Linked DNA regions of Ensifer sp. PDNC004. The protein of the gene in region 1 interacts with the protein of each later gene in a pairwise test. Links are inferred from orthologs where the notes say so. Each region holds a gene or a part of one and is shown in the gene's direction. Other genes may lie near its edges.

The links.
Region 2: the proteins of JVX98_RS23515 (region 1) and JVX98_RS04655 interact in binary tests that used the Escherichia coli proteins (3 or more experiments, as listed by UniProt). The link is inferred for Ensifer sp. PDNC004 from one-to-one orthologs.

The regions. Positions count from the first base shown.
Region 1 is NZ_CP070353.1:3,151,243-3,156,847, reverse strand. Bases 1,877-4,876 are described here. They hold JVX98_RS23515 (glutamate-5-semialdehyde dehydrogenase), read left to right. Parts: upstream 1,877-2,734; coding sequence 2,735-4,018; downstream 4,019-4,876. Other genes in these bases: rsfS (ribosome silencing factor), read left to right, coding at 4,746-4,876; JVX98_RS23510 (nicotinate-nucleotide adenylyltransferase), read left to right, coding at 4,056-4,643; proB (glutamate 5-kinase), read left to right, coding at 1,877-2,742. Also shown: JVX98_RS23530 (endonuclease/exonuclease/phosphatase family protein), read right to left, coding at 1-413; GTPase ObgE, read left to right, coding at 549-1,571; more of proB, read left to right, coding at 1,573-1,876; more of rsfS, read left to right, coding at 4,877-5,177; 23S rRNA (pseudouridine(1915)-N(3))-methyltransferase RlmH, read left to right, coding at 5,540-5,605. UniProt on the Escherichia coli protein: Catalyzes the NADPH-dependent reduction of L-glutamate 5-phosphate into L-glutamate 5-semialdehyde and phosphate. The product spontaneously undergoes cyclization to form 1-pyrroline-5-carboxylate.
Region 2 is NZ_CP070352.1:1,056,660-1,062,264, forward strand. The notes cover bases 1,828-4,827. They hold JVX98_RS04655 (LytTR family DNA-binding domain-containing protein), read left to right. Parts: upstream 1,828-2,925; coding sequence 2,926-3,729; downstream 3,730-4,827. Other genes in these bases: JVX98_RS04650 (sensor histidine kinase), read left to right, coding at 1,841-2,929; JVX98_RS04660 (LysR family transcriptional regulator), read right to left, coding at 3,742-4,635; JVX98_RS04665 (glutathione S-transferase family protein), read left to right, coding at 4,784-4,827. Outside these bases: JVX98_RS04640 (autotransporter domain-containing protein), read right to left, coding at 1-355; JVX98_RS04645 (sensor histidine kinase), read left to right, coding at 648-1,718; more of JVX98_RS04665, read left to right, coding at 4,828-5,395; JVX98_RS04670 (pyridoxamine 5'-phosphate oxidase family protein), read left to right, coding at 5,455-5,605. UniProt on the Escherichia coli protein: Member of the two-component regulatory system BtsS/BtsR, which is part of a nutrient-sensing regulatory network composed of BtsS/BtsR, the low-affinity pyruvate signaling system YpdA/YpdB and their respective target proteins, BtsT and YhjX.

The DNA.
Region 1 (5,605 bases):
GAATAGACCCGCAGCGGACCGGCAGGCGTCACGATCAGCGCTTCGGTCGCCCCGCGCTGCAGGTTCATTGGGCTGATCGTGCGGGTGCGCGGCAAGGGGATGAGCCTCGTCGCAAGGATTGGCCAGCGCGACAGGATCATGTTGCCGAACTGGAAACGGCGGCTGACGGCGCGTCCATCCTCGATCGCCGAACCGACGTCGATGTCGCAGGGGGCATGGAAGGCGGAGAAATGGCCGGGAAACAGCTTTTCGAAGCGGGTGACGAGATCGACATGGCCGTTGCGGTGAAAGCCGCGTGTCACTTCCTGCAGCGCAATGATATCGGCATCGCCGATCTCGGCGGCAATGCGCTCGGGGTCGAACCGGCCGTCGAGACCGATGCCGTATTGGATGTTGTAGCTTACGAACCGCACGATATTCTTTGACCTCCGAATAAACCGCCTATATCGATGGCGGCAAATTACAGCGCCGCGCGCCCTTTTGGACACGCAAAGGTCGCCGTAGCACTTTCTAAGACCGCGCACTTACACCGAACAGATGGCAGCCCAATGAAATTTCTCGACGAAACGAAAGTCTATATCCGCTCCGGCGACGGCGGCGCAGGCGCCGTCTCGTTCCGGCGCGAGAAGTTCATCGAGTTCGGCGGACCGGACGGCGGCGACGGCGGCCGTGGCGGCGATGTCTGGGTGGAGGCTGTCAACGGTCTCAACACCCTCATCGACTTCCGCTACCAGCAGCACTTCAAGGCCAAGACCGGCCAGCACGGCATGGGCCGCAACCGCACCGGCGCCGGCGGCGACGACGTGACGCTGAAGGTACCGGTCGGCACCCAGATCTTCGAAGAAGACAACGAGACCCTGATCGTCGACATGGTCGCTGAAGGCCAGCGCTACCGGTTGGCCGCCGGCGGCAACGGCGGCTTCGGCAACGCTCATTTCAGGTCTTCGACCAACCAGGCGCCGAACTGGGCCAACCCCGGCCTCGAAGGTGACGAGAAGACGCTGTGGCTGCGGCTGAAGCTGATCGCCGATGCCGGTCTCGTCGGGCTGCCGAACGCCGGCAAGTCGACCTTCCTTGCCGCCTGCACCCGCGCGCGGCCGAAGATCGCCAACTATCCGTTCACGACGCTGCATCCCAATCTCGGCGTCGCCACCATCGACGGCAACGAGTTCATCATCGCCGACATTCCGGGCCTCATCGAAGGCGCGCATGAGGGTGTGGGCATCGGCGACCGTTTCCTCGGTCATGTCGAGCGCACCCGCGTGCTGCTCCATCTCGTCTCCGCCCAGGAAGAAGATGTCGCCAAGGCCTATAAGACCGTCAGGCACGAGCTCGAAGCCTATGGCGGCGGCCTCGAAGACAAGCCGCAGATCGTGGCGCTGTCGCAGATCGACGTGCTCGACGAGGACGAACTGAAGGTGAAGGCCAAGGCGCTGGCGAAGGCCTGTGGAGAGCAGCCCCTGCTGCTGTCCGCCGCGGTCGGCAAGGGCATGACCGAAGCGCTGCGGGCATTGCGCAGCGTCATCGTCGCCGCCAAGGCCGGTGAAGGCTTCGGCGAGGAGAACCTCTGAGATGACCAAGACCCGCAAGCCGCTTTTGAAGTATCGCCGGGTCGTCATCAAGATCGGGTCGGCATTGCTGGTCGACCGCGCCACCGGGCTGAAGAAAGCCTGGCTCGACGCCATGTGCGCCGACATCGCCGGCCTCAAGGCCAAGGGCGTCGAAGTGCTGGTCGTCTCCTCGGGCGCAATCGCGCTCGGCCGCACCGTGCTCAATGTCCCCTCGGGCGCGCTGAAGCTGGAGGAGAGCCAGGCCGCCGCCGCCGTCGGCCAGATCGCGCTGGCGCGTGCCTGGTCGGAGAGCCTTTCGACCGACGCCATCGTCGCTGGCCAGGTGCTTTTGACGCTGGGTGACACGGAAGAACGCCGCCGGTATTTGAACGCCCGCGCCACCATCAACCAGTTACTGAAGCTCGGCGCCGTGCCGATCATCAACGAGAACGATACGGTCGCCACCACGGAAATCCGCTATGGCGACAACGATCGCCTCGCCGCCCGCGTCGCCACCATGGTCGGCGCCGATTTGCTGGTGCTGCTCTCCGATATCGATGGGCTCTACACGGCCCCGCCGCATCTCGACCCCAACGCCCGTTTCCTCGAAACGATCGCCGAGATCACGCCCGAAATCGAGGCGATGGCCGGCGGTGCGGCATCCGAGCTTTCGCGTGGCGGCATGCGCACCAAGATCGACGCCGGCAAGATCGCCACGACCGCCGGCTGCGCCATGATCATCGCGTCGGGCAAGCCCGATCATCCGCTGGCGGCGATCGAAGACGGTGCCCGCTCGTCCTGGTTCGCCCCATCAGGGTCGCCGGTGACCGCGCGCAAGACCTGGATTGCCGGGCAATTGCTGCCGGCCGGAACGCTCCGCGTCGATGCCGGCGCCGAAGAGGCGCTGCGCTCGGGCAAGAGCCTGCTACCGGCCGGTGTTCGTGACGTGACGGGTAGCTTCAGCCGCGGCGACACGATCGCCATTCTCGGCACCTCCGGCCGCGAGATCGCCCGTGGTCTTGCCGGCTACGATGCCGACGAGGCCCGCCAGATCGCCGGCAAGAAATCGGCCGAGATCGCCGCGATCCTTGGCTATGCCGGCCGCGCCGCCATGGTGCACCGCGACGATATGGTGATGACCGGAAAACGCGCTGAGGCCGAGGGCAGCCGGAAGGATGAAGTCCATGCTTGACGAGGTGAAGAACAGGCAAGACGTCGAAAGCGTCATGCTGGAGATCGGCCGCAACGCCAAGGCCGCCAGCCGACCGCTCGCCATCGCCAGCGCCGAACGCAAGCACGCCGCCCTGATCGCCATGGCCGACGCGGTCGTCGCCCGCACGCACGATATCCTGGCCGCCAATGCGATCGACCTTGAAAACGCCCGCGAAAGCGGCGTCGCCGCCTCTTTCATCGACCGCCTGACACTGAGCGAAAGCCGCATCCGCGACATGGCGAACGGCATTCGTGCAATTGCCGAATTCAAGGATCCGGTCGGCGACGTCATTGCCGAATGGGATCGCCCGAACGGATTGCATATCGAGCGCGTGCGCACGCCGCTCGGCGTCATCGGCGTCATCTATGAAAGCCGGCCCAATGTGACGGCTGACGCCGGCGCGCTCTGCCTCAAGGCCGGCAATGCCGTGATCTTGCGCGGCGGCTCCGACAGCTTTCATTCCTCGGGCGCGATCCACGCCTGCCTGGTCGAGGGGCTGAAGGCTGCCGGTCTGCCCGAACATGCGATCCAGATGGTGCCGGTCGCCGACCGCGCCGCCGTCGGAGCCATGCTTTCGGGTCTTGGCGGCACGATCGACGTCATCGTTCCCCGCGGCGGCAAGAGCCTGGTGGCTCGCGTCCAGAACGAAGCGCGCGTGCCGGTCTTTGCCCATCTCGAAGGGCTCTGCCACATCTATGTCGACGCCTCGGCCGATCTCGCCATGGCGGAAAAAATCGTCGTCAACGCCAAGATGCGCCGCACCGGCATCTGCGGTGCTGCCGAAACGCTGCTGATCGACCGCAACGACGCCGAGCGGCTGGTCAAGCCGTTGCTGAACGCGCTGCTGGCAGCGGGCTGCGAAGTGCGCGTCTCCGACGAACTCGCAGGCATCGTCGACGGGTTGAAGGCGGCCAAGGACGAGGACTGGGCGACGGAATATCTCGACGCCATCATCTCGGTGAAGCTGGTGGACGGCATTTCGGGTGCCATCGAGCACATCTCCACCTGGTCGTCGGCGCATACGGAAGCGGTGATTGCCGAAGACCCGGAGGTCGTCGAGCGCTTCTTCTCGGAAATCGATTCCGCGATCCTCTTGCACAACGCCTCGACCCAGTTTGCCGATGGCGGCGAATTCGGCATGGGCGGCGAGATCGGCATCGCCACAGGCAAGATGCATGCGCGCGGCCCGGTCGGCGTCGAACAGTTGACCTCCTTCAAGTATCGGGTGCGTGGTGCTGGACAGGTCAGGCCCTGAGGTGACGGCGGGCAAGGTCAACGCCCGCTACCTGCGCATGCCCCATGTCGAAGCCGGCATGGTGGTCGGCCTTTTCGGCGGATCCTTCAATCCGCCGCACGAAGGCCATGTGCTTGTTGCCGACACCGCGATCCAGCGGCTCGGGCTCGACCAGCTCTGGTGGATGGTCACACCCGGCAATCCGCTGAAAGACCACAACAATCTCGCGCCGCTTTCCGACCGCATCGCCATGAGCGAGGAGATCGCGCGTAACCCGCGCATCAAGGTGACCGCTTTCGAAAAGGCGCTTGGGCAGAGCTATACCGCCCGCACGCTCGAGATCGTCCAGGCGCGAAACCGCGACATTCGCTTCGTCTGGATCATGGGCGCCGACAACCTGAAAAGTTTCCACCGCTGGCAGAACTGGCAGAAGATCGCCCGCACCTTCCCGATCGCCGTCATCGATCGGCCGGGCTCGACGCTCGCCTATCTCTCCTCGCGCATGGCGAAAACTTTCGACTATGCCCGCATCGACGAGGACGATGCGCGGCGCCTCCCCTTCCACCGCGCGCCCGCCTGGACCTTCATCCATGGACCGCGCTCATCGATGAGCTCGACGGCGCTGCGCGCCGCCGGTGGAGTATGATTTCCTGGGATTCAGTTCTGCTGTCTTGAAACAGCTACGGTTTGATGCCTACATTCATGGACGGTTCGATCTTTGTTCGAATCGAAAGTGCCTGTTCTGTTCATGTGGAAAGGAAAGACCCTGACAACAGCACACGCCAAGGGATATGCGGTTACCGCATTCCCGCGCAGCACGGGATCTAGCGACGAAGCCGCTGTCCGTGCGCTTCAACTGGTCCTCGAGAGCCTAGAGGACTCGAAGGCAGAAGACATCGTCAGCATCAACATTGCCGGTAAGTCGGCGCTGGGAGACTTCATGGTCGTTGTCTCCGGGCGATCGAGCAGGCATGTGATGGCCATAGCCGATCACCTGACGACCGACCTGAAAGACGGGGGCTTTGGCAATGCCCGTGTCGAAGGTCTGGAAGGTGGTGACTGGGTGCTGATCGACACCGGTGATGTGATCGTTCACATCTTCCGGCCGGAAATCCGGGAGTTCTACAACATCGAGAAGATGTGGGCGGCTCCCGAGATCGAGGACGGCACCTTGCATTGAGACCGACCGGGTCGCCGCGCAGCTAAATGCCGGACGAGCCGAGTTGCGGTCATGCATGAATGTGAAGGGCTGGCGCCGCCTTGGGCGGCGTTGTCAGCCGGATGTTTGTTGCGACTGATCGTAACTTTCAGGCCCGTCAACCGGACGAGGCGCGCAGCGGCGCTGCAAGGCTCCAGGAACGCGGCATAAGATTCTCCTTGAATCGACCCGATTTCAGGAACTATGCAGTGCGCGTTGCAGCACTACAGCGCCGCGCGTCTTATCGGACGCGCAAAGGACGCTGTAGCACTTTGAATCGCTGCATGTTTCCTTTAATCGGCTGCGATTAAAGGAAACATGCAGTTGCGAGGACGGACAAGGTCATGCGTATCGGACTTTTCGCAGTCGGCCGCCTCAAGGCGGGGCCGGAAAAGGATCTTGCGGCCCGT
Region 2 (5,605 bases), on another replicon or contig:
CGCCATAGATACCGCCTTCGAAGCCGCCGACGAAAAGCATGCGGTCGCCGTTGGGATTGGCATCGACGATGTCCCAGGTCGAGCCCGGCCCGGAGACGACGACCGTCCCGACGCTGCCGCGGCTGTCTGCGATGTAGCCATCGGTGCTTTCAACCTTGGCACCACTGTTGATGGTCAGCGTCGCGCCGCCCGGCCCGCCACGGATCACGAGATTGCCGTTGATCGTATGGTCGCTGGACCACGTCGTGTCGGTTGGAACCAGCAAACCGGCCGCCTTTGCCGGCGACGCTGCGAACGGCGCCGCCGCCAGCAGCATCGAAACAAGGCCGGCCCGGCCGAGCGCGGTCGAGCTCAAAAGGTTGATCCTCAAAACGTCCGCCTTCGCACAGCTATTCAATGTCTGCCCCTTTTCCTTTGCATTCGTGGGCGCACAATTCCCAGGCGATCGGAATCGCCGGGAAAGCACGGGTCATGGGGCGGCTATAGCAAGCCCGCAAAAAGCGAGAATTCGGCTTTCTGCAAACGGCAGATTGCGGCGTTGAAGGGCTGTGGCTTTCTGCAAACGGCTTGTTTTCGGCGACGAACGGCAATCGACAACCGTATGGTCTTGAAGGATAAAACCTAGGTGGCGCGAGGATGAGACGGTTTTGCCTGACGAGGCTGGATATGCCGCAAGCGTTCGGCGAGCGACGCTCGTCCTCGGGCTCTTCTACCAGTTCATGCAGTTTGTCATCAGCACGACGCTCTGGGCTTTCCTCGGATATGACGCGATCGCGATCGCGCCAGTCACCTTGATCCTGATGCTGAACGGGACACTCATGTCCTATGTGATGGCAGCGGCGCTCTTTCGCTTCCGGGGCCGGTCCATCCTCTTCAAGCTTCTGCTCGGCTCCGCCCTGGCGCTCGTCGCCGCGGCGATCAATGCCAGCGTCGATTTCCCCAGTCACGGCCTGATCGAGCATGTCGATCCGGGCCCAATCAACTGGACCAATGTCGGCTACACGCTCATCTATTGCATGGCGTTGTTTCACGGAGGGGCGTTTCTCTACATCGCCCTTCTTGCCAACTACGAACTGCGCGAGCGGGAACGCCGGCTTGCCGTGACACGGGAGGAAGCGCTGACGGCGCAGATGCGGGCGCTGCGCTACCAGGTCAATCCGCACTTCCTGTTCAACACCTTGAACTTGATTGCCGGGCTGATCGAAGAGGGCGCGTCGACCACCGCCCGCCGCATGGTGCTTTCGCTCTCTTCCTTCCTGCGCACGACACTCGAGCTCGATCCGATGCAGGACGTCTGCCTAACCGACGAGTTGGCCTTGCAGCTCGGCTATCTCACCATCGAGGGCGAGCGCTTCTCTGACCGCATGCGGGTCAAGCTCGACATTGCACCGGGCCTGGAGCAGGCGCTGGTGCCAAGCCTGATCCTTCAGCCGCTGATCGAAAATGCGATAAAGCACGGCGTCGGCGGCTCGATCGGCGTGGTCGAGATCGTGATCCGGGCGGCAAGACAGGGCGAGACGCTGGAGCTTTCCGTCGAAAACGACCTGACGAACGAGCCGCCGCGCCCGGCGATGAAACCTGCCGGAACCGGCACCGGGCTGAGGAATGTCGCCGACCGCATCAAGGCTCGGTTTCCCGAGGTCGGCGCCTTCATTTCCGGCCTCGTTGCACCCCACCGCATTCGCGCAGCGATCACCATGCCGCTGCGGCTGGCCTGATCGCCGTTCTCCGGCCAACGACGGCCGGTAAAGGTCGAAAGTCCGGGCCTTTCTGCCAACGGCTCGATTTGACCGACGAACGGCAATCGACATCGGCGGCCGGTTGAACGATAAAAATGGCCATGAACCCTGAGGATGACGCAAGATCGGTAGACGAGAGCGCCTATATCGCCAGCGTGCGGCGCGCGACGCTCTGGCTCGGTTTTCTCTATTGGTTCGTGGAATTCCTGGTCAGCAGCATTCTTTGGGCGATCCTCGGGATCGATCCGATCATGTCGGCGCCGGGCAAGCTGCTGCTGATGTCCTGCGGCATGGCCTTCTCCTATGGCATCGCCGCTGCGATGTTCGGCGTCCGCCACCAGCATATCGCGCTGAAGATCGTCGTCGGCTTCGCGACCGCTCTGACGGCCGCCATCGCCAATACCGGCGTCGACTTTCTTCTTTATCTTTTCATCGTGCGTCCCGACCCGATCGCCCCGGACTGGACCAGCATCGGCTACACGCTGGTCTACAGCATGGCGACCTTCGTCGGCTGGTCCTTCTTCTTCGTCGCCTTGCTCTACAGCTTCGAACTGCGCGAGCGCGAGCGGCGCCTGGCCATCACGCGCGAGGAAGCCCTGGCCGCGCAGATGCGGGCGCTGCGCTACCAGGTCAATCCGCATTTCCTGTTCAACACGCTCAACTCCATCACCGGCCTGATCGAGGAGGGGCAGCCCCTTGCCGCCACGCGCATGGTGATGTCGTTGTCCAACTTTCTGCGCACGACGCTGGAGCTCGATCCGCTGCACGACGTGCGGCTCGCCGACGAACTCGCACTCCAGGCCCGTTACCTGCACATCGAGGGCGAGCGCTATTGCGACCGCATGCGGCTCCGGATGGACATCGCCAACGGCCTTGAGGAGGCACTGGTGCCAAGCCTCATCCTGCAGCCGCTGATCGAAAATGCCGTCAAGCACGGCGTCAGCCGTTCGCCGGATCAGGTGGAAATCGTCATCAGCGCCGCCAAGGTGGGGCAGGCGCTGGAAATCGCCGTCGAAAACGACATTGCGGCGGCGCCGGATACCGCCCGGTGGCCGGGCACGGGGATTGGTCTCAAGAACGTTGCCGAGCGCGTCCAGGCCCGTTTTCCGGGTGTCGGCGCCTGTGTTTCGGGCCTCGTGACCCCCCGTCGTTTCAGAGCTGCAATCACAATGCCCCTGAGGCTTGCATGAATGAAATCCAGACTGTTCCGCTTTCGATCCTCGTCATCGACGACGAGCCCCTGGCGCGGCGGCGCCTTCTGCGACTGCTCGGCGCAATACCCGCAGTTGAGGTGGTGGGAACGGCCGGCAACGTGCAGCAGGCCTGCTCGATGGTGGCCGAACTTTCGCCGGACGCAATCCTGCTCGATATCCAGATGCCCGGCGGCACCGGCTTCGACATCCTGGAGCAGTTGGGAGACAACGCGCCCGCGGTCGTTTTCGTGACTGCCTTCGACCACTATGCGCTGCGCGCCTTCGAAGCAGCGGCGGTCGACTATGTCACCAAGCCGATCGAATCCAGCCGCCTGCGCACGGCAATCGAGCGCGCCCGCGTTGCGATCGCCGCGCGCACGAGCGCCGAGCGGGTGCTCGAACTCAACGAAACCGTGACGTCGCTGCGCCAGGCGCTGCGCAAGCACGACACCCAGACCAGCGATCTCTGGATCAAGGCCCGGGGAGAATTCGTGCGGATCGCGCTCGACCGGGTCGTGCGCTTTCAGGCGGAACGCGACTATGTTCGCATTCACGTCGATGGACGGTCCTATCTGCACCACGAAAGTCTTGCCTCGCTCGAGCGTCGCCTCGATCCCGCAGAATTCCTGAGGCTGCATCGCAGCTCGATCGTGCGCCGGGACTGTATCGTGGGGCTGAAGCAGGCCCCCTTCGCCGCGCTCATCGCCCTTCTCTCCGACGGCAGCGAGATCCGCGTCGGCCGGACCTACGCCCGCCACATCCGGCCGACGACGGGCGAACGCAACCAGACGGACTAGGGACGCTTGCCGCTATCGCAGGACCGCGCGCAGCCGCGGGGCCGCGAAATCGACGAAGGCCCTGAGCTTCATCGGCACCAGCCCCTGCGGAAGATAGACGAGCTGGACCGGCAGCGCCGGGTGCTCGAACGTCTCCAGCAGAGGCACGAGCAGGCCATCCGCCACCTGGCGCGCCACCTGATAGGACAACACCCGCGTCAAGCCGAGACCGGATATCGCCGCGTCGACGGCGGATTCCGCCGTATTGACGATCAGCCGCGACCGGATCGGCGCAGCCAGCTCGCGCCCGTCGTCGAGGAAACGCCAGACATGGGCGGCCGTGACGTTTTCGAAGGTGATGCAATCATGGTCGGCAAGTTCGCTCGGATGCCGGAGCACGCCGTGTCGCGCGACATAGTCGGGGCTAGCATAAACCACCCGACGCACCGCGCCGATCTTCGTCGCGACGAGATTGCTGTCGGGCAGGTTGCCGATCCTCAACGCCACGTCGATGTGATCGTCGACGAGATTGGCGAACCGGTCGCCCAAGGCGAGCCGCATATCGACCTCGGGATGGGCCTTGAGGAATTCGACCAGGACGGGAAGCACGTGTAGGCGCCCGAAGACGATGGGTGCGGAGACCGTCAGATCGCCCTTGATCGTTCTGTATTCGCCGGCCGCCACCCGTTCCGCCTCTTCGACACGGGCGAGAATCTCCTTGGCCGCCTCGACATAGGCGCGGCCGGCCTCGGTCAGCTGGATCCGGCGGTTGGTCCTGGTGACGAGCTGCGCGCCCAGATGCGCTTCAAGCTCGGAAAGCTTCCGGCTGATCGTGGCGAGCGGCACCTTGAGGTGTCGGGAGGCGGCCGACAGGCTGCCGTGTTCGACGACCGCAAGCAGAACCCCCATAGCATTGAGGCGATCCATCTCCATCCTTCCGATATTTGGAAATCAGACTATCGAAATTGCATTCTACTGCCGAAATTTGGAAAGTCATAGATTGATCCTCGAAGGCGGTTCATCCCGAACCGCCGGAGGGCCGTGACGGTTCTCAAGCTCTTCGAGGACATTTTCCATGAAACTCTATCGCCACCCGCTCTCCGGCCACTCGCACCGGGCGCAGCTTTTCCTGTCGCTGCTCGGCGTGCCGCACGAGCTGATCGACGTCGATCTCAAGGCGCGGGCACACAAGGCGCCGGATTTCCTGGCGCTCAATCCCTTCGGCCAGGTGCCGGTGCTCGACGACGAGGGCATTGTCATCGCCGACTCAAACGCCATCCTCGTTTATCTCGCCAAGAAGCTCGGCCGCATCGACTGGCTGCCGGAAGATCCGGCCGCAGCGGCGAAGGTGCAGAAATGGCTCTCGGTTGCCGCCGGCGACATCGCCTTCGGTCCGGCAGCCGCACGTCTCGTCACGGTCTTCGGCGCCAATCTGGATGCCGATGGAGCGATCTCCAGGGCCCACCGGGTGCTTGCACAGATCGATGCCGAGCTTGCCGGCCACGATTTCCTCGTGGGCGCAAGGCCGACCATCGCCGACGTCGCCCTCTACAGCTACGTGTCGGCAGCACCGGAAGGAAACGTCGATCTTTCCGACTACGCCCATGTCCGCGCCTGGCTTTCGCGTATCGAGCGCCTGCCCGGTTTCGTCAGCTTCCAGAAGACCGCAGTCGGCCTCGCGGCCTGATCCAAGCTTCCCGGGGCGGCAGCGCTGCCCCGGTCCCCTTGCAACCGGGACACCCGACCATGCCGGACAACGCACAGCAGAAAAAACCGGATTCGCCCTGGCACGAAGGCGAACTCGCCATCCAGCGCAGCCTCGGCGTCGCCGAGCGCATGGATGCGACCGGGCGCAATTTCGTGCGCAGTTTCATGCCGGAGCAGCACCAGCAGTTCT